Regions from separate parts of the Neobacillus sp. C211 genome, predicted to be linked through region 3. Evidence: predicted binding sites of a transcription regulator. Region 3 holds the regulator's gene; each other region holds the start of a gene.
The links. The regulator Rex, encoded in region 3, represses fermentation and respiration genes when NADH is low (regulators of the CRP and FNR family bind a similar motif). The targets are predictions, from matches to a motif close to TTGTGAAATATTTCACAA.
Positions count from the first base shown of each region.

Region 1: ACSU6B_RS02085 (cytochrome c3 family protein) is a predicted target of Rex. The motif match lies at 4,790-4,807, and genes of this name have one in related genera.
Region 2: ACSU6B_RS01340 (YwiC-like family protein) is a predicted target of Rex. The motif match lies at 3,847-3,864, and genes of this name have one in related genera.

Region 1 is NZ_JBPXRO010000002.1:58,786-65,795, forward strand. Features, by position in the region: gene ACSU6B_RS02065 (ComF family protein) at 1-115, shown strand, start outside; gene ACSU6B_RS02070 (spore coat protein) at 201-698, opposite strand; gene hpf (ribosome hibernation-promoting factor, HPF/YfiA family) at 973-1,521, shown strand; gene secA (preprotein translocase subunit SecA) at 1,860-4,373, opposite strand; gene ACSU6B_RS02085 (cytochrome c3 family protein) at 4,911-6,302, shown strand; gene ACSU6B_RS02090 (cytochrome c3 family protein) at 6,330-7,010, shown strand, end outside.
Region 2 is NZ_CM122574.1:254,817-261,826, forward strand. Features, by position in the region: gene clpB (ATP-dependent chaperone ClpB) at 1-389, opposite strand, end outside; gene ACSU6B_RS01325 (YjzC family protein) at 561-740, opposite strand; gene ACSU6B_RS01330 (Crp/Fnr family transcriptional regulator) at 1,021-1,713, shown strand; partial or broken gene ACSU6B_RS01335 (transposase) at 2,082-2,857, shown strand; gene ACSU6B_RS01340 (YwiC-like family protein) at 3,062-3,793, opposite strand; gene mobB (molybdopterin-guanine dinucleotide biosynthesis protein B) at 4,118-4,666, opposite strand; gene ACSU6B_RS01350 (molybdopterin molybdotransferase MoeA) at 4,654-5,919, opposite strand; gene ric (iron-sulfur cluster repair di-iron protein) at 6,160-6,855, shown strand; gene moaA (GTP 3',8-cyclase MoaA) at 6,928-7,010, opposite strand, start outside.
Region 3 is NZ_JBPXRO010000052.1:4,015-11,024, reverse strand. Features, by position in the region: gene ACSU6B_RS27705 (response regulator) at 1-425, opposite strand, end outside; gene dcuS (DcuS/MalK family sensor histidine kinase) at 403-2,022, opposite strand; gene ACSU6B_RS27695 (sulfite exporter TauE/SafE family protein) at 2,217-2,969, opposite strand; gene ACSU6B_RS27690 (NAD(P)-dependent malic enzyme) at 3,198-4,445, opposite strand; gene ACSU6B_RS27685 (redox-sensing transcriptional repressor Rex) at 4,605-5,261, opposite strand; gene moaC (cyclic pyranopterin monophosphate synthase MoaC) at 5,298-5,795, opposite strand; gene ACSU6B_RS27675 (ABC-F family ATP-binding cassette domain-containing protein) at 5,974-7,010, shown strand, end outside.

The DNA.
Region 1 (7,010 bases), on a different contig from region 3:
AAAGGTCATCCTGATTGATGATATCTATACAACTGGCTCAACACTACGGCATGCAGCAAAACTTTTAAAAGCAGCCGGTGCTGCGAGCATTCAATCACTGACACTTGCTCGTTAGCTTACATGCGCATCTCCCAATCGGTGCGCAACCAGGGATGGAGTTAAGGGGGACCCCAGACAGGGACCCGCCCGCCCCTATAACATTAAAATCCCATCTTTAACGCCTTTTGTGCATTTTCAATGTCATGGCCAAGCAACCGACCTAAATCATAGGAAGGATAATAACCATGCTTGTGCATATAATTAAAAATGCGCTCATGTCCATGAATCGCCCCAAGCAGTTGATTGGTAAATGTTTTTCGTAACGCAGGTGTCGCCGTTTCTGTAATCGCGACAGAAAGATTTCTCACCAAAGTTTTAGAAAGGCCCAGCAAATCACCGGCAAAAAAGCCTGTATCCTCGCGCACATCTTCTTCGTCCCTGGCTTGATGGCCGGCGGCAGAGGGATAAAACTTAAGTAAAGCTCTCAAGTTGCTTTCCAGATCATGAATACATTTTTTGTAAAGTTCCTTTAGCTCAGGATCAGTAATTTTCTTCATCGACATTTTTAGTTTCATTAACCCAACCGACTGAAAAGCAACCATTTCGTGCAATTCCAACGTCTCATGCCAGGCCAGTAATTTTCTTTCTTCTTGCTCCATTCTCGAAATCCTCCATTTCGTTTAACATCCATTTAACCTATTCTTTAAGCAATTCACTGGAAAGTTGTCCCACTAAAGATTACAATAAAATTGAACAATCATTCATTTTAATAAATATTATCTATCTGTGTCAAAGGGCGTACAAAACATTGTCACTATATTCCCTTTGATTTTGTCAATAAATCGACAAAATTTTTGTTCTGATTTAGCAGGATAATCATAGGGTAAAATAGAAATGTTATTACATAGCCTTAACTAAAGGAGGAATCCACAAATGAAATATAACGTTCGTGGTGAAAACATTGAGGTAACTCCAGCAATTAGAGAGTATGTTGAAAAGAAAATCGCTAAATTGGAACGCTATTTTACTGAAGCACCTGATGCAAAGGTAAATGTGAATCTACGATTCAATCAAGATAAAACTTCTAAAGTAGAGGTAACCATCCCACTACCGCAGCTAGTCCTTCGTGCTGAAGAAACAAATGTTGACATGTATGCTGGGATTGACTTGATTACTGACAAATTAGAGCGCCAAATTCGCAAACACAAAACAAAGGTTAACCGTAAATTCCGTGAAAAAGGCGACTTTCCTGTTACATTTGCAACTACTGAAAACACCGAAATTCATGAATTAGACGAAGACGAATTAGAACTAGTTCGTACAAAACGCTTCGACCTAAAACCAATGGACAGTGAAGAAGCCATCCTGCAAATGAACATGCTAGGCCATAGTTTCTATGTATTCACAAATGCAGACACACATCGTACCAATGTTGTTTATAAGCGCAGAGACGGCCGCTACGGCTTAATCGAAGCACAATAAGTAAATTATACGAAAAGCAAACGCTGCTCCTTAACGGGGCAGCGTTTTTTGAGCTCGGGTAGGGTCTACATGACCGAAAAGAGTAAAGAATAGATAAATGGTCACATAGAGGAGAAATCACACAAAATCAAGCTGCCTTTTCTAAATAAACATATAAAAAAGATATCCCCTTGTGGATATCTACAATTTAGAAGAGATATCAACAAAACTCTGCATTATATCTACAAAATTTTCAGAAGATATCAACAAATCCCCACCACTTATCAACATATCCACATAATCCCCCCTCAAACAACAAAAGGAGCCAGCGATCAAATCGCCGGCTCTGACAAAACTAGTTATTTCCCTGCCCCGCAGCAGTTCTTATATTTCTTGCCGCTTCCACAAATACATGGATCATTACGGCCCACATCAATTTGCTTCACTTTCGGCTTTTGCTTAACCGGTTCGCCGTCTTCTTTTGGATGAACCGCTTGGCCTTTGGCTACTTCTTGGCGCTCAAGGTTGTTGCGGATCTCCGCTTTCATGATATACGTCGCTGCTTCGTCTTCAATCGAATGGATCATCGTCTCAAACATCGCAAAGCCTTCATGCTGATATTCACGAAGCGGGTCGATTTGTCCGTATGCACGTAAATGGATTCCTTGACGGAGCTGGTCCATCGCATCAATGTGATCTATCCACTTGGAGTCAACCGCACGCAGCGTAACCACCCTTTCGAATTCGCGCATTTGCTCAGGGAAGAGAAGTTCTTCTTTCTCCTCGTAACGTTCCTTCACTTTTGCAAAAATCGTATCCCGGATTTCCTCGGGGTCTTTCCCCTTAAGGTCATCGACCGCGATGTCACCTTCATGTAGTAGAGTAGCATTCACATAATCGACAATGGCTTGAAGATTCCATTCTTCCTCATCCTCATGACGAGATGCATGGGCATCCACATTCCGCTCGATGGAGTTCACAATCATCTTCTGAACAATGTCACGAAGGTTTTCAGATTCTAATACTTCATCACGCTGGGTGTAAATGATCTCACGTTGTTGGCGAAGAACATCATCATATTGCAAGAGCTGTTTACGGGCATCAAAGTTGTTACCCTCGACGCGTTTTTGTGCAGATTCCACAGCTCTAGATACCATTTTACTTTGGATAGGCTGGGAATCATCCATGCCAAGGCGTTCCATCATGGATTTCATATTATCAGAACCGAAGCGGCGCATCAGTTCATCTTCCATAGATAAGTAGAACTGTGTAATACCAGGGTCCCCTTGTCGTCCAGAACGTCCGCGAAGCTGGTTATCGATCCGTCGGCTTTCATGACGCTCGGTACCAATTACGGCAAGTCCGCCCAGTTCAATGACACCTTCACCCAGCTTAATATCGGTACCACGTCCGGCCATGTTCGTCGCAATCGTAACCGATCCTTGGTGACCTGCTTCTGCAATGATTTCTGCTTCACGTTCATGGTTTTTGGCATTCAAGACATTATGACGAATTCCCTTTTTCAATAAATACTTGGAAATGAGTTCAGACGTCTCAATCGCAACCGTACCAACTAGTACGGGCTGTCCTTTTTGATGTCTCTCAGCGATATCCTCGACAACGGCACGAAACTTGCCTTCCATTGATGAGTAGATTAAATCAGCACGGTCATCACGGACAATCGGGCGATTAGTAGGAATCACGATAACATTCATATTATAAATGTTACGGAATTCTTCCTCTTCCGTCTTCGCGGTTCCTGTCATACCGGCCAATTTTTCATACATCCGGAAGTAGTTTTGGAACGTAATCGTTGCCATCGTCATGCTTTCGTTTTGGACTTCGAGACCTTCTTTTGCCTCAATAGCCTGGTGTAAGCCTTCGCTATAACGGCGGCCCTTCATCAAACGACCGGTGAACTGGTCAACGATGACAATTTCGCCATCTTGCACGACATAGTCCACATCAAGGTGCATGCTTGCATTCGCTTTTAAAGCCTGGTTAATATGATGGTTTAAGGTAACGTGCGCCATGTCAAAAAGGTTTTCAATCCCAAAGGCTTTCTCAGCCTTACTAATTCCTTCTTCCGTCAGCATAACGCCCTTTGTCTTTTCATCATACGTATAATCTGTATCCCTTTTAAGCATACGGACAAAGGCATTGGCTTGAATATAAAGGGCAGCGGACTTTGCAGCTGAACCTGAAATAATTAATGGGGTACGGGCTTCGTCAATTAAGATCGAGTCAACTTCGTCAATCACTCCATAAAAAAGTGGGCGTTGTACTTTTTGTTCCTTATATAGGACCATGTTATCACGCAAATAATCGAAACCAAATTCATTATTTGTTCCATACGTAATATCTGCGGCATAGGCTGCCTGCTTATCATCCTTATCCATACTATTTAAATTTAAGCCTACCGTTAAGCCTAAAAATTGATACAATTCACCCATTTCATCGGCGTCACGGCTTGCTAAGTATTCGTTGACCGTAACAACATGAACACCTTTACCAGAAAGAGCATTCAAATAAACGGGCATGGTCGCGGTTAACGTTTTACCTTCACCAGTCTTCATCTCGGAAATGTTCCCTTCGTGGAGAGAAATACCCCCCATTAGCTGAACATGATACGGATATAAACCAAGTACACGGCGGGCGCCTTCACGGACAACGGCAAACGCTTCAACGAGCAAATCATCGAGTGTTTCCCCGTTTTGATAGCGGGCCTTGAACTCCTCTGTTTTTTCCCGCAGCTGGTCATCGGTCAGTCTTTCTGTTTCCGTCGCCAATGCATCAATTTTCGTTGCAAGCTTGTCTAACCGCTTCAGCTCACGCTTGTTCAGATCAAATACTTTATTTAAAATCCCCATCATCTGATGAACGCTCCTTTATTTCGAGACTAATACACTCTTTTTTAAAAAATCCTAGTCAAAAATATCGATAATTTCCCTTTTAATCTTACCACTTCCTCAATACAGTGACAACAATGTAGAGGGAAGCAAGATTCGTACAATCTACTATAATTAATCAACTAAAGTCAAACTTCTAACCTAGCCTTTTGTTATGTTCGATTTATCGTCAAATATGACAGACTTATGGCAACTGTTGAGAATGTATTGCAACCAGAAAATCAACGCTTCAATTCCTAAATATTTTTGTATAAATAACACTAATAATGCATAAAAAAACATAAATATACAGATTAAACAACATGCGTATAGTGTTAATCTAACCCTTTAATAACAATGTTTTTAAGTTATTTTCAGTGGAAATATCACCTCTTATTTCTTTGGGGAATTATTCACAAATTGTACATTGGAATATACTCTTACGATGTTAGATACTACCTTTAGAGAGGTTAATATGGAAAATATATAGAGAAAGAATCCAAAATGGGAAGGGTGAGTTAATTGGCCATTTGGGGGAAAAAAAATAAAGATAAAGATCCCGAAAGTAGAGAAGATAGAAAAAAAGCTGGCCTGATTCGCGGACTTTGGCAAAAGTTTCGAGGGATTGACTGGAAGAATCCAGTGAACAGGTGGAAATTACTGTTTGTTTCACTTGTCGGTTGTATCATTGTTTTTGGTGGCGGATACGGGGTCCTTACCATGACAAACTCGCCGACATTCTGTGCGAGCTGTCACGAAATGGCACCAGAATATTCAACGTTTACTGCCAGTGCCCATAATCAGATATCTTGTGTACAGTGTCATATCAAGCCAGGTTTTACCAACATGATTACCCACAAAATGAAATCGGTGAAAGAAGTTTACTACCATGTAACAGGAGTACCTGAACAAATTGTGCAAACGGAAGCTGTTTCAAATGAAAACTGCTTACAGTGTCACTCCAAAAATCGACTCGTCACAGCATCCGGTGACTTAAAGGTAAATCACAAAGGACATATCGAAAAAGATATTCCTTGTATCACCTGTCACGCCGGGGTTGTCCATGCAAAAATGGCATCTCGTGGTATCAACGTCGAAGAAGTTCGCGGTAAGTGGACAGCAGAGAGCGCTGAAAAATTGATGGAAAAGAAATATTTAAGACCTAACATGGGAACATGTATTGATTGCCACGATAAAGTAAACAACGGCGAAAAGCCATGGATAGAAGAAACTTATAGCTTACCGGAAAATCCAGAAGAGCTTGAGAAAAAACTGGAAGAAAATAAAAAAGAAGGCACAACGGAAGCAACAACTGAGGCAACAACTGAGGCAACACTCAAAGGCGAAACAACCGAAGCTGAGGAGTTAGCCGAGCATGATCAAAAAACACAAGATATCATCTTACAAGCCATTGGAAAACAACAAAAAGAAGTTAAAATTTCGATGGAATGTGAAACTTGCCATAAAAAAGTAAAAGTTCCTAAGAGTCATAAGGTTGAAGGCTGGAATGGTCAACACGGCGTCACGGCTGTCCAAGAGTTAGATAAATGTGTGAACTGTCACCAGGATTCTAAATGGATCAGAGAGATTCCAAAAGAAGACATTCTCTCTCTACTTAAAATGAAAGAAACAAAAACAAAATATACACCAAACATCACAATCGTTAAAGATCAATCTCGAATCAATAAATTCTGCAGCGCCTGTCACAGTAACCGTCCTTCTGGACACGTAGACAGCGATCAATGGCTAACGGCCCACGCGTCTAAAGCGAAAACAGCTGATCAAAAATCAGAATGCTTCGTTTGTCACGACCGTGAAAAGCCAAAACCAGGATCAAAAGAAGTAAAAGCACCAACAGATGTGTATTGCCAATACTGTCACAGAACTGGCTTTAAAACAGACAAGAAGAAATAATCGATTTTTGTTCAGGAGGGTCGCTTTATGGAAGAAGAACGAGAAACGCGGTCAGCCCCTCCCCGTTTTCGCTATAAATTAATCAAAATTGCGACTTTAACATTGTTGTTTCTAGCCATCTTCTTCGGTCTCAGCTTCGTGGGGCTAGAAACAGCATCTAGCTCCGAGTTTTGTGCATCCTGTCATGAGATGAAACCGGAGGTCTATACGTGGAAAGCCTCCACACACAGTGAAGTCGATTGTACCGACTGTCACACGGACCCTGTGTTTAAAACATTAGCGAAAGATAAAGCTCAAGGGGTAGTTGAAGCTTTAAAAAAACATTCAACGAGCACATCTGCTGCACCAATTCGGATGCCTGGTGAAATAAAAGATAGTGCATGTGAATCATGTCATGACGTTTTAAAACGAGAGGTAACTCCATCGGGGGATTTAATCATCCCACATGATAAGCATAAAACTGAAGGTGTTGAATGTATCCAGTGTCATAGTGGAGTTGCACATGGTAAAGTCGCTGATCGAAAAATGACTTACACAACTGACTACGAAAAGTGGGACAGTAAAGTCGGAACAGCGACCATGGCGGATCTCAAATTCACTCGGCCAGATATGGATACATGTATCGAGTGCCATAAAGCACGTAAGGTTACAACTAAATGTAGTGCCTGTCATACAACTGGAATGGTTCCGAAAAGCCACAAAAAAGAG
Region 2 (7,010 bases), on a different contig from region 3:
AAAAGCTTTCGCATTTCTGAATCCTTTGCGTAGACTGCAGCTAACAGAATATGTTCAACTGATAAATACTCATCTGAAAACTTTTTGGCAAACTCCTCGGCACTGACAAAAAGTTTTTGCAGCTTGGCTGTGATATAAAGTTTTCCCTGTTCAACCCCACTTCCCGTAACCTCTGGTTTTTTAGCAAGAGCAACAGTAAGGTACTTGCTAATTTTTTCGGGAGGGACACCTGAGTTTTCTAATATAGAAGAAATGAGACTACCTTCTTGATCCATTAAACATAAAAACAAATGGGGTTCATCAATCTCTTGATGATTTTTTTTGACAGCTAGCGACTGAGCATCCATTAGCCCTTTTTGTAACCTTTCTGTCATTCGATTCATATCCATTTTTTAACACACCCTCTTTGACCAATTTTGACCTTTTCATTTATTATAAAACTTCATATATAAAAAGTAAATTTTGCAAAGAAGAATAATAGCAAAAATTGCCTACTGACGCCTAGCCTAGGCGCAGGCAAAAGAAAAAGCCACCCTATGGATGACCTTTTCCTTATTTATTTATGGTTTCCGCTGATATGTCCAAACACGTTCATCATTTGATGTTTCAGGAAATGGATCCCCTGCTTTTAGCCTTATTTTTTTGGGATTATTAACATTGCTTTCCGTGTCACCGATTTCAACATACACCCCATTATTAGGTGCTTTTTTTCCTGATTTAAACTGATGATTTTGACCCATTTTTTTCCCTCCTTCTCTTCTACATCTTTATTATTACCTTTTTGTTAGCGGCCCATTATTGGAATTTTTTGCAAATTACCTTATTAGTCGACATTATTTCCTAAGAAATACGCAAAGATTCTTCAAACTTTTGACGATTGTATGAACTTATTGCTCATTTGTTGCTAATTATTCTTTGTTAACAATATAATTATAGTATTATCTAGCAAATTAAACCTTGACTGTCATTTTTTTAAATCAAATGAGCATTGAATTCGTACCTTTAAAGGTGGTTATGAGTATGCAGTCAGTAAAAGAAATGCCGGTAACACTGTCCCATCTTTTCGATACCGTTCACCATATAAAAAAAATTGAAAAAGGTACCTTTTTATTTCAAGAAGGATCTGTAGCCGATGAATTGTATATTGTTCAAAGTGGCATTCTTCAAATCAGCAAGATCATCCCTGACGGAAGAGAACTTACGTTAAGAATGTGCTCGCGGGGTGATTTTGTCGGTGAATTAAACTTATTTTCCCCTTCTTCAAGATATTTATTAAGTGCACGTGTTGTCGAGTGTGGTGAAGTAGCCGTTATTATGAAAGACACGCTTGAGGAAAAACTCTCACAAAATCTGGCACTTTCATTTGAATTCATTAAGTGGATGAGTCAGCAATATCGAAAAACACAAACTAAGTTTCGTGATTTGGTTCTTCATGGAAAAAAAGGGGCTCTTTATTCCACACTTATTCGAATTACAAATAGTTATGGAATTAAAACCAATAAAGGAATATTAATTGAATTGCCACTAACCAATCAAGAGTTAGCCAATTTTTGTGGTACATCAAGAGAAGTAGTAAATCGCTTGTTGAGCGATTTACGTAAGGCCGGTATCCTGTCAATAGATAAAGGAACAATTACTATTCATGATTTAGTATATTTAAAACGGGAAATTGATTGTGAAGATTGTCCAACCGAAATCTGTAAAGTTGATTAGAATTGCTGCTGGCAAACAACTTAAAATTAAGCAAAAAAATCGGTCATATCGACCGATCAGGCTGTCGAGAAACTTTCGACAGCCTCTTATTTTCTACAATAACTTTAACCATTCACCGCGTTAATTTATTATAATATTATTAATATATAGGCTTTGCAACATGTCTGTTTATTTGCGCTCCAGGCACTTCGCTTTCCGCGGGCGTGCCGGGGAGCCTCCTCGGCGCTGAAGCGCCTGCGGGGTCTCCCCTGCCCCGTACTCCCGCAGGAGTCTGCGTGCCTTCCGCGCAAATCAACAGAGCTGTAAAATCAATAATACACTGCTCTTAACACAACCAAACAATAAAAAATTATTGTTTCTATTGATGAATGGTTCCTGACAATCACCTTCTTCGTTTAATCGATAAATAGATTGATCTTTCATTCCTTCTTGAAAAGGTACGTCCTTATTATAGTGATGATAACGGACGCCCTTCCGATCCGAGCGACAATTACAATGAGAAATTGAAATGAATGTTGCCTACCGCTGGTTTTTAGGCCTGAAATTTAAGGAGCCTGTTCCACACCACTCAACGATTAGTTGGAATCGCCAACATCGTTTTAAAGGTACCGATATCTTTCAGGAAATATTTGATGAGATGGTTCTCCAGGCAATGAATCACAATATGGTAGGTGGTCGTGTCTTATTTTCGGATTCTACTCATTTAAAGGCTAACGCTAATAAACGAGATCTATACGTTTGTCCTAATAATCAAGAATTACCCTACAGCACAACAAACCGTGAGGGTTATAAAGAATATAAGTCTGATTCGAAGAAATGTGAAAACTGCCCACTTCTTTCCCAATATACACGCTCCAAAAATAAGGTAAAAGTAGTGACACATCATGTTTTGGAAGAGCACAAGGAAAAGGTAAGGGAAAATCGCTTATTTAAATCTGGAACAATGCTTTATAAATTTAGAAAGGAAAAAATTGAGCGAAGCTTCGCAGACTCAAAAGAGCTGCACGGGCTTCGCTATTGCCGGTTACGGGGATTGAAGAAAGCAAGCGAACAGGCTCTCCTTACGGCAGCCTGCCAAAATATGAAAAAGATTGCAACACAATTAGCAAGGCTAGAAAAAGTGTGTTGCAATTCTTTAGGTTGATTACCTCCCTGTTGATTTCCGCGGAAGGCACGCAGACTCCTGCGGGAGGACGGGGCTGGGGAGCCCGTGGAAAGCGAAGTGCCTAGAGCGGAAATCAACAGGCCCATTCGCAGGTACAATGAATAATTAAATGCTGAGAATTAAAAAAATGCCGAGAAAAATACCCTTTCTCGACAATCTGATCGGTCATATCGACCGATTTTTTTATTTTAATAAGATTATTTGAATGGCCATAATCGTAAAGAATATAGCTGAATTTATTATTTCGTAAATGCCAATTTGTTTAGGCGATAATGGTTTCCCATAAAATATAATAGCTCTCAGAAGACTTGGGATAAATGCTATTGAAACGATCCAAAAGCCAACTCCGAACCACACTGCCACTAAAAGAAAATGGTAAATCCATGAAATCCATTTAAATTGGGTATTCTTCTTCTCACTAATCATTGTTTTGACATAAAAAGTACAGCCCACAAAAAACAGGACCGAAGTTACAAAAGTGAAAACAAGCGTCTCTATATTCATAACACCGTGTCCTAAATAACTGCTTGCTAATCCAGCAACTGAAAAGGCAAAAATAGCAGAGAGATCATTCATAAAAGTACGGTCTTGATTTTTGGAAGTAAAGTAAGCATTTATTATAAAAAACGGAATCATTAGAAGACCAAAATAAAAAATAGTTGGTCTTTCCAAAAGTGGAATAAGTAAAAGTAATAGGGATGGAATCATATATACAAGTGTCCATTTAGTATACAACTGAAGTTTTTTCTTTTTAAATAAAAGAAGCATCGCATAGGTCGCCAAGTATAATAGGAGCCATCCAAAGAAAAATGGAACATGCTTCCACATAAACCCTCCTTCAATGACACCAAGCCAAAAAGGGATGATTAGCATTGCCCATGCACCATGTTGTTTCGGTAAAAATAACTTCATCATTTTCACTCCTCTTCCTTGACTAACCTAAATATAAGCCAGCTAAGCGGAAAAATAAGTGAAACACATCACATAATTACAGTAAAAAAGAAGGACTCCGCCTTCTTTTTGTGACAAATTTGTTTAGGTTAAAATGGAAGTACAGCAAATCTATCTCATCTACTAGGTAACTTCAATCATCTCTAGGTCGGTTATCTGATGAGTGATTGCTGTATTTCCATTAAAGACCCATAATTCTATTTTAACAAACATTATATCCCCTAATTTGTATTGTAGAGTATACCCATATTTCAAGCTGTGACAAAAGTAACAGATTTGACAATTTTATTAACTTTTTTGATCAATATTATGAACAAGCTCCTGAAGTACTTGCGCAGTCCAGATTAATGCACCTTCATCGTTGATATGAAAGCTGGGCACATTGATTCTTGATGTGATTTGCTCTTGCATTTCTTCCTTCCAATACACAATAGCAGAAACATTACTTACGGTATCTAACAAAGAAAGGTCACTTTCATCTCTTAATAGGAGTAACTTCGGGAAGGACTTAAACTTATAGCCTTCGATTAATATTACATCTGGATGAAAGAATTTCATTAACTCAATCTGATCTTCTAGTGATGGATAGAAATTGTCAGCTTGTAACATTAAACTTCCATCTCCTTCCACAATCGAGGCAAGAGCACCTGCATTTAGATGTTTTTCTGTATCTTTCTGCGGCAGCGCTGCGAGCCTTCCTCCATGACCATGATGCTTAATCGTAACTGTTTTAAGTCCTTTTTTTACTAAGTCTTCGATCATTTTGGCTGTTATGGTTGTTTTACCACTATTTTGATAACCAACCACCTGAAAGATAACAGGCTTTACCAAGGCCACACACTGCCAACCTGGTCTTCAAGCAGGAGGACATCCACTTCACTTCCGGCTGTAAAGCCTCTAGTTCCGCCTGGAAGAATCATCAACGAATTCGCTCCAGAAAGGCTCATAATAATGTTAGACTTGTCAAGTCCACTCGGTGTTGCCTTTAGTCTTCCCGCATCTATAAATGTAGTACTTCGCACAAACCTTGTAAATGGATTTGCTTTAGGAAAATCGACTTCTAAAAGAGCTTGCTCTTTACGAAGGTGAGGTTTTTCTGAAAAAAGCAACCTACGGATAATTGGACGGGCAAACAATTCAAAGCCTACATAACAAGCCGATGGATTACCCGAAAGTCCAAAGAGAAGCTTCCCATTGTGCTGTGCAACCGTCGTCACACTTCCAGGGCGCATGGCAACTTTATTAAAGAAAACCTCTGCCCCAAGCTTTTCATAGATAGCAGGCAGATAATCAAAGTCCCCAACTGACACCCCGCCGGTGGTAATTAATAAGTCTACTTCATTTATTGCTTTTTGGACTGCTTCAAAGCAAGTGTCAAATTCATCAGGAAGCTTTCCAAAATAGTGAACAATGCCTCCCGCTCTTTCAATTTGGGCTGCAATCATATGGGAATTACTATTACGAATTTTTCCTGGAACCAAGGCTTCATTTACTTCTAAAAGCTCTGTCCCTGTTGCAAACAAACCAACACGTGGCTTTTTCGCAACGGACACTCGTTCATATCCAAACGTTGCAAGCATGGCTTGAATTCCAGGATTTATCAATGTTCCTTTTTTTACCAAAACTTCACCCTGCTTGGCATCTTCACCACTGAACGAAACATTATCACCCTTTTTAAAGCTGCGTTTAATGGACATATATGGGATTCCATTCTTTTCGTAGGCCTGTGCCACCTCAAACATAACGACAGCATCAGTTCCCACTGGCATCATTGCGCCAGTCATAATTCTAACAGCTTGGTTCTCCCCAATTACTTTAGTAGAAACCATTCCCGCGCCGATGTGATCGACCACTTCAAATTCAACTACATTGGATAGCGAAGCCTCACGTGTATCGATTGACCTGACAGCAAAGCCATCATACGGTGCACGGTCAAAATGGGGCACATCGCTAGTTGCGATCAAATCCTCCGATAAAAAGCGGCCAAAGCTTTCATTTATCGAAACTTGTTCGGTCACACCAAGTAATTGATATTCCATTATGCTTTTGACCGCTTCTCCAATTGGTATCGGTCTTCTTCTTTCGAACAAAATAATCAGCTCCTGCCTTAAACAAATATCTATTCATTGTGATATGTACTAATAGTTATCGACTAATCAACATTATAAGCTTATTAAAAACTAACTAACATATCAAATGTCACAAAATAAAAGAATCTTGCCAAAAAATATAAAATCATAGGGAATGTGTGATTCTGGTCACCTATTTTTTTTCTATTTTGCATTATGATTAGGTTAGATTTAATCTTGGACTTTGGGAGGAAATTAAAGATGAGTTTCACAATTACAGCCAATTCATTAGTTAAAGATATTGTTAACGAATTACCTAAAACAAGTGATGTTTTCAAAAAGAACCGAATCGATTTTTGCTGCGGTGGTAATATCCCGTTAACTGAAGCAGTTGCTCAAAATAAGCTTAACCTTGAAACTTTGTTAGATGAATTAAAAGAGGTATTTGAAAAATACGAAAACACCGAGAAAGATGTTGAGGTTTGGACTAATTCTGATTCAACTACAATTATTGATCATGTCATTTCCAACTACCATCGTGTATCTGAAGAGGAACTAACTATGCTAAGTCCCTATGTAACGAAGGTTTCACGTGTCCATGGAGATAACCATCCAGAGTTACTAAAGGTTAACGAACTCTTCTATGAATTCAAAAAAGAATTGATGGAGCATATGGCGAAAGAGGAAGCTGTTGTATTTCCATTAATTAAGCAGCTTGCGGATGGAACCGTGAAGAATCGTGAAGAAGCAATTGCAATGATTGTTGAATTAGAAAAGGAACATGACCATGCCGGTGAAATTTTAAGAGAGATCCGTGCAGTAACTTCTGACTACACTCTACCTCTGGATGCATGCGGTACGTACCGTTTAGTATATGCACGCTTGGAAGCATTAGAAGGATTAACCTTTATGCATGTGCATCTTGAAAACAACATCCTATTTCCTAGATATCTTTAATAAAATCAACAGTCCGCTTTTCTTAAAGCGGGCTGTTTTTTTGTACAAAAAACTCTCTTCCTGGAAGAGAGTTTAACCACCAATATAGGACATTTCTATTTTTTTACGGTTTTTGTGCATTTCGGCTGTTCGTTCGTCTGAATATCTGTCATCTC
Region 3 (7,010 bases):
TGCAGTATTTGGTTGTCCAATACGTCTTGGCTAATCCTATGTTGAGTCTGAATAAACTTTGTTTGTTCTTTATATGCAACTAACGCTCTACTAAAGCGTTCAAATTCAAAAGGCTTAATTAAATAATCAACGGCTCCGTATCTTAAAGCCTTTTTAATCCGCTCCATATCTGATGCTGCTGAAATAACAATCACATCGGTTTCTTTTTCATGTTCACGGAGGTAGGTTAACAGCTCTAATCCTAGTTTCCCTGGCATAAATATATCCAATAAGATAAGATCAATTTCTAGTTTTTCAATTTTCTTAATCGCCTCATCCACGGATGCGGCCATTGCCATCAATATAAAACCAGTAACTTGCTCAAGATAGCGTTTATTAAATTCAGCCACCATTGGATCATCTTCAACAATCATTACCCGGATCATTCTGGTCCCCCTCCCCATTATATGGTATATACACGGCAAAGACGGTCCCTTTTCCAGGCTTTGATGAAAGAATTAAATCCCCTTCCAACTTTTTAACCGCTTGCGACACAAGGTACAGCCCTAGACCTCTATTTTCACCGTTTGTGGAAAATCCTTTGTTGAAAATTTGGTTTTGTATTTCTTCATTCATCCCTGTTCCTGTATCTTTTACTTCGATAGTTAAAATATCATCACCATAATCAAATTCTACTGTTATTTTTTTGACTGGACAACCGGTCACAGCCACAATGGCATTATCAATTAAATTACCAACAATTGTAATCAATTTATGTGTGACATCCGAATCTGCAGGTTGTGGCAGCGGTTGTTCACAGGAAACAGATAACTCAGTCCCTGATTCCCTTGCATAACTCAACTTTCCAATTAAAAAGCCAGCTAAAACAGGGTCCTTTATCTTTTTGGTAACCAAGCCAATTTCGTTATTACGATGATCAACCGTTTCATTGATGTATTCGACAACTTTTTCATAATAACCTGTATGGACCATCCCCAAAATCACATGAAGTTTATTCATAAACTCGTGTGCCTGGGCCCGAAGTGCATCGGCGTATGTTCTTACTCCTGTCAGTTCTTCAGCGAGTACCTGTATTTCTGTTTTATCGCGAAAAGTAGCAATTGCGCCCACTACCTTATTCCCAACGATAACGGGGACTCGGTTGGTTAAAATGGTCATCCCATTTATATTCTGTTCTTCATCCAATTCAGGTTTACCTGTTTTTAATAAATCACTTAAGCGAGTAGATGACATATATTCTTCTATATTTGTCCCCATTGGGTTATCCTGCAGGCCTGCTTTATCGAACAGCTTTAAGGCTGCTCGATTGACAAGTGTTATGTTTGAGTGTTGATCCACTGCAACAATTCCCTCACGCACCGATTGAAGCATCGCGCTTCGTTCCTCTAATAATTTAGCAATTGCAAACGGCTCAAGCCCAAGTAAGATCTTTTTTATATATCTAGCTAAAATAACAGCCCCGAGAACACCGATTAAGATACCAATCATCGTCCCAATATAAATCCCCATTCTGCTCTTATTGACGGCCGTTTCCACATTATCAAGAGAAATCCCAACGGCTACTGCCCCGATCTGTTTTCCATTTGCATCCTTAATCGGCGTAAAAGAACGTAAAGAAGGTCCTAGAGCTCCTTTTGAAATAGATTCATGCTCTTTCCCTTTTAGTACCGGCCCTTCATCTCCACCCTTGAATTGTTTGCCAACTTCTTTGCTATCAGGATGGGATTTACGGATCCCGTTCATATCCATCACAACAATAAAGTAAACGTTTGTCACTTTTCTCATTTCATTCGCAAACGTTTGGATTTCCTTTACATCCCGTTCTCCGCTCATTGCATCAATCACAAGCGGACTATGAGCAACCATTCGAGCCACATTTCTCGCCTTCTCAGCCTGACCTTTTTCCGTCTCCTTAGCAATTCTCGAACTGATAAGTAAATCCGTTATCAATAGTGAAAAAGTAACCACCATACACACAAAGACAATAATTACCGTCTGTAAACTCCATCTTCCCTTTCTCATATTTCCCTCCATCTTTGAGAAGGCGACAGGCACCATTCTGATTTCCACCTGGTGACATACTAACCATCCAGGCTAGTAAACACAAAAAGCTGCAAAGCATTCTTAAGAAAATACTTTGCAGTCTTTGAAGCTTTCTTTAACTTAGGCTGATCTGAGAGTTCATCGTCTCAGTTAACCATCTTGCGAACGTTGCCTTAACTTATAAGCAAAATAGCTCCTGCGATAATAGGGGTCAGGACCATCGCACTTTTTAATACGGGCTGCGGAGCAAGGGCTGTAAACTTAGCCCCGACATAGGAGCCAATCATCGTTCCTCCTACCACTTCAACTAACAGGGTTAAATTCAGGTATCCTTCGAAATAGTAGCCGATACCTCCTGCTAAAGCGATCGGCAAAATAACGAGCATTGTTGTACCCACTGATTGTTTAAGCGAAAGTCCCATGATGACCAGCAATCCGATTTGAATGAACGGTGCAGCACCTATCCCAAATGTACCAGACAACAATCCGGTAACCAACCCGACAACTGCCGCTTTCTTAATGAGAAGCAGGTTGCCAGGGTTCACTTTTTTGTTGTTTACCTTTATTTTTTGGACAATAAATAAGCGGACAACCAAGATCACAGCCGACAAAAATAACATCCCCGCTGTCAACCAATGCAAAGAATGGATCGGAATCAAACTGGCTAGTTTTGAACCTAAATAGGAGGCAGCTGCCCCAAATCCACCGACGATTAAACCGGTTTTAATTGAGATATTTCCTTGACGAAAATGACTGTAGGCACCTGACATGCTAGTAAACACCATCGCTGCTAGTGATGTCCCTAACGCCATATGTATTGGTACTCCAAAAATAACTGTTAAGATGGCAATAATAAAGCCAGAGCCGCCCGCCCCGACAAATCCTAATAAAATCCCAAGCACAAACATCGTCAGCACAATAGCCAACTTCATCCCCTCCGATTGCAAAACCCTAGATGTCCTTCTAGGAAATGTTTTATTACTTACCCAAGGACGGGGTCATATAGACTGATTTAAAAAAGAAAAAAACTATCATTCATTATTGTACTTAAAATTTAAAAGGTATATCGGAATTATGCCCTAATTCCCAAAATTTGAAAGACTACCTCAACTAGATTGAGATAGTCCTCCCTTAAAAGCTAAATTTTACTCGACCTAAACATGCACTGGTTGTTTTGCTTCTGCTAATGCTGATAGGCGCTGCTTAATTTCCTCAACATTGATAAATCTTTGGGCTACCCCTGTTTCCATTGCAGTATACGCAACCGCGGTTGCTACCTGTGCTGCGACCCGAGGGTCAAATGGATCTGGAATGACATAATCGGCATGGAGCTCATCCTCTGAAATTAATCCAGCAATTGCATAGACCGCAGCAAGCTTCATTTCCTCGTTGATTTCCTTGGCACGGACATCTAAGGCACCGCGGAAAATGCCTGGGAAAGCAAGCACATTATTAACCTGGTTCGGAAAATCAGAACGTCCTGTACCCACTACAAGAGCCCCTGCTTCTTTGGCCGCATCGGGCATAATTTCCGGTACCGGGTTGGCCATGGCAAAGATAATCGGGTCACGGTGCATAGCGCTAACCATTTCCTTTGTAACGGCCCCGGCTGCTGATACCCCCACAAACACATCGGCGTCAATAAGCGCATCCCCTAACGTTCCTTGTTTTTGCTCGCGATTTGTCATTTGCGCCATTTTATCTTTGAATCGATTCATTCCGACTGGACGGCCTTCATAAATAATTCCTTTTGTATCACATAAAATAACATCCTTCACGCCCATATGCAGCAGGAGCTTAACAATCGCTACTCCAGCTGAACCTGCTCCGTTTACCGCAACACGAATATCTTCAATTTTTTTATCCGCTAATTTTAACGCGTTGATTAGACCAGCGGCTGTTACAATCGCGGTTCCATGCTGGTCATCATGAAAAACAGGAATCTCGCAGGCTTTGCGGAGGCGGTCTTCAATTTCAAAGCATTGCGGCGCAGCAATATCCTCCAAGTTCACTCCGCCAAATGTTGGTTCTAGCAGCTTGACGGTTTCTACGATCTGGTCTGTGTCAGTGGTGGCCAAGCAGATGGGAAAGGCGTCAACATCTGCGAACGATTTGAATAACACGGCCTTTCCTTCCATCACAGGCATCGCAGCTTTTGGTCCAATGTTTCCAAGCCCCAGAACCGCTGTCCCATTGGATACAACTGCGACAAGATTGCCCTTCGAGGTATAATCATAGACTTTATTTTCGTCTGCATAAATGTCCAAACATGGCTCTGCCACACCTGGTGAATAGGCTAGGCTTAAATCTTTTGCATTATGTACTGCCACCTTAGAATATATCCCAACCTTGCCTTGGTGTTCCTTGTGCATTTTTAACGCTTCATCTCGTAAAATTGACATTGAATTTCCCCCACTTCCCGGTTAGTAACCGCTTGCATTTCATCTACCTATATCTTAGTGCATAAGAAAGTATTTTTATAGATTATGTAATTAAAAAAAGCAGGGATTTAATCATACAAAAGGCCTTCCACAAATTTTGTGGAAAGCCTTTTTAACTAATTATTCTTCATCTATTTCCACCGTTGGATAATGCTTTAAAAAGTAGACTAGCGATTGAAGCTCCACTGCCAAGTCAATATGATGGACCCTTATTAATGGTGGAACATTTAACCTTGCTGGAGTGAAATTTAAGATTCCTTTTACATTCGCTTTGACCAGTCGATCGGTTATCATTTGTGCGGCAGGAGCCGGAACCGTTAATATCGCCACTGAAATATTAGTTTCTGATAAAACCTTCTCTAAATCATCCATAGGATGAACGGGTACCTCGCGAATCATGGTTCCCATTTTGTCGGGATCCACATCGAAGGCGCATTCTATTTTTGTGTTATTATTTTTTAAAAAGTTATAGTTTAAAAAGGCAGTGCCAAGATTTCCGACTCCTATTAAGGCAACCTTAGTTAATTCATCCTGATCTAAGGTTTTACGAAAGAAGGATATTAAGTAATTAACATTATACCCATAGCCCTTTTTCCCTAACGCACCGAAATAGGAAAAGTCGCGGCGAATCGTTGCTGAGTCTACCTTTACTGCTTCACTCAATTCCGCTGAAGAGACCCTTTGCTTGCCGGAGCTTTGCAGGTTTTTTAGAAATCGGTAATAGAGGGGCAGCCGTTTTGCTGTCGCCTGTGGTATTTTCGTTGTTTCATTACTCATAATCTCCCACACCCCATGAATGGTTTAGTTAAAAATTTATTTAACTCTTTCATCTCTTTTAAAATCACCGTTTTTACCGCCCGTTTTTTCGACAAGATACGTCGGTCCAATTACCATACCTTTATCAACGGCTTTACACATATCATAAACTGTTAAGGCACACGCGGAAGCCGCTGTTAACGCTTCCATTTCTACGCCTGTGCTCCCCTTCGTTTTAACGGCTGCAGCAATATATAATTGATAATTCTCATCCTTATCCTGTTCCCAAGAGAAAGAAATATTAACACCTGTTAATGGAATCGGATGGCACATTGGAATCAAATCCCATGTCTTCTTTGCTGCCATGACAGCTGCTACCTGGGCCACTGCTAAGACATCGCCCTTCTTCATCTCATTATTAGTTATTTTATCATAAATTTCTTTACTAACGGTAATGCTGGAATGAGCAAGCGCCGTACGTGCCGTTTCCGGCTTATCACTGACGTCGACCATTTTTGCTCTGCCTTCTTCATTAAAATGCGTAAATTCTGCCATATAAAAAATCCTCCCATCAAATCATACACTATTTTACCTTATATGTGTGTGAAACTTTGAACTAAATATTACATTTTTTGACGATTTAGGACCCTTACACCGCTAATATGGCGAGCAGTTTATTGCCGACATACCGGGAATAAGGTACACTAATCCTATGTAATAGAGGTGAATGAGAATGATTTTGCTACAGGTTAATCAATTACAAAAATATTATGGTGCTGACCTTATTTTATCGAATATTAAGCTCGAATTACAAACTCGGGACCGTGTTGCTCTTGTTGGACGCAATGGGGCGGGAAAATCGACATTATTGAAGATTATTGCCGGACACTTGTCGCATGATGGCGGAGAAATTATCAAGCCGAAAGAAGTGACAATTGGCTATTTAGCTCAAAATACCGGGTTAGAATCATCATTATCCATATGGGATGAAATGCTGACGGTTTTTGAACCGCTGCGATTAATGGAAAAACAACTCCGCACCCTTGAAGAACAAATGGCTGATCCTCTTGTTTTTGAAGACGGTGGAAAGTACGAAAGAATCCTAAAAGAGTACGATCATCTTCAGGTGAAATTTAAAGAACAGGGAGGGTATCAATATGAGGCAGAGATGCGCTCTGTCCTTCATGGGTTAAATTTCCATGACAAATCCTTGATGATATCTAGTTTAAGCGGCGGGCAGAAAACCCGTCTTGCCCTTGGTAAACTTTTGTTAACCAAGCCTGATATCTTAATATTGGATGAGCCCACAAACCACCTTGATATTGATACGCTTTCCTGGCTGGAGCAATATTTACAAAGTTATCATGGGGCGATTTTGATCGTTTCCCATGACCGCTATTTTTTAGATAAAGTTGTTACTCAAGTTTATGAAGTATCCCGTAAGCAAATCCAAAGGTTTACAGGCAACTATAGTTCTTACCTTGATCAAAAGGCCGCAAATTATGAGCGTGATTTAAAGCTTTTCGAAAAACAACAGCAAGAGGTCGCTGATCTCCAAGACTTTATCAACCGGAATTTAGCGCGCGCTTCGACGACTAAACGTGCCCAAAGCCGTCGTAAAAAGCTAGAAAAGATGGAGATGATGGATCGTCCATTAGGCGATGAAAAGTCTGCTTCCTTCTCGTTTGAAATTGAAAAACAAAGCGGCAATGACGTTTTAACAGTGGATTCACTCGCTGTTGGGTACGAAGGTGATAAGGTTTCAGAGTC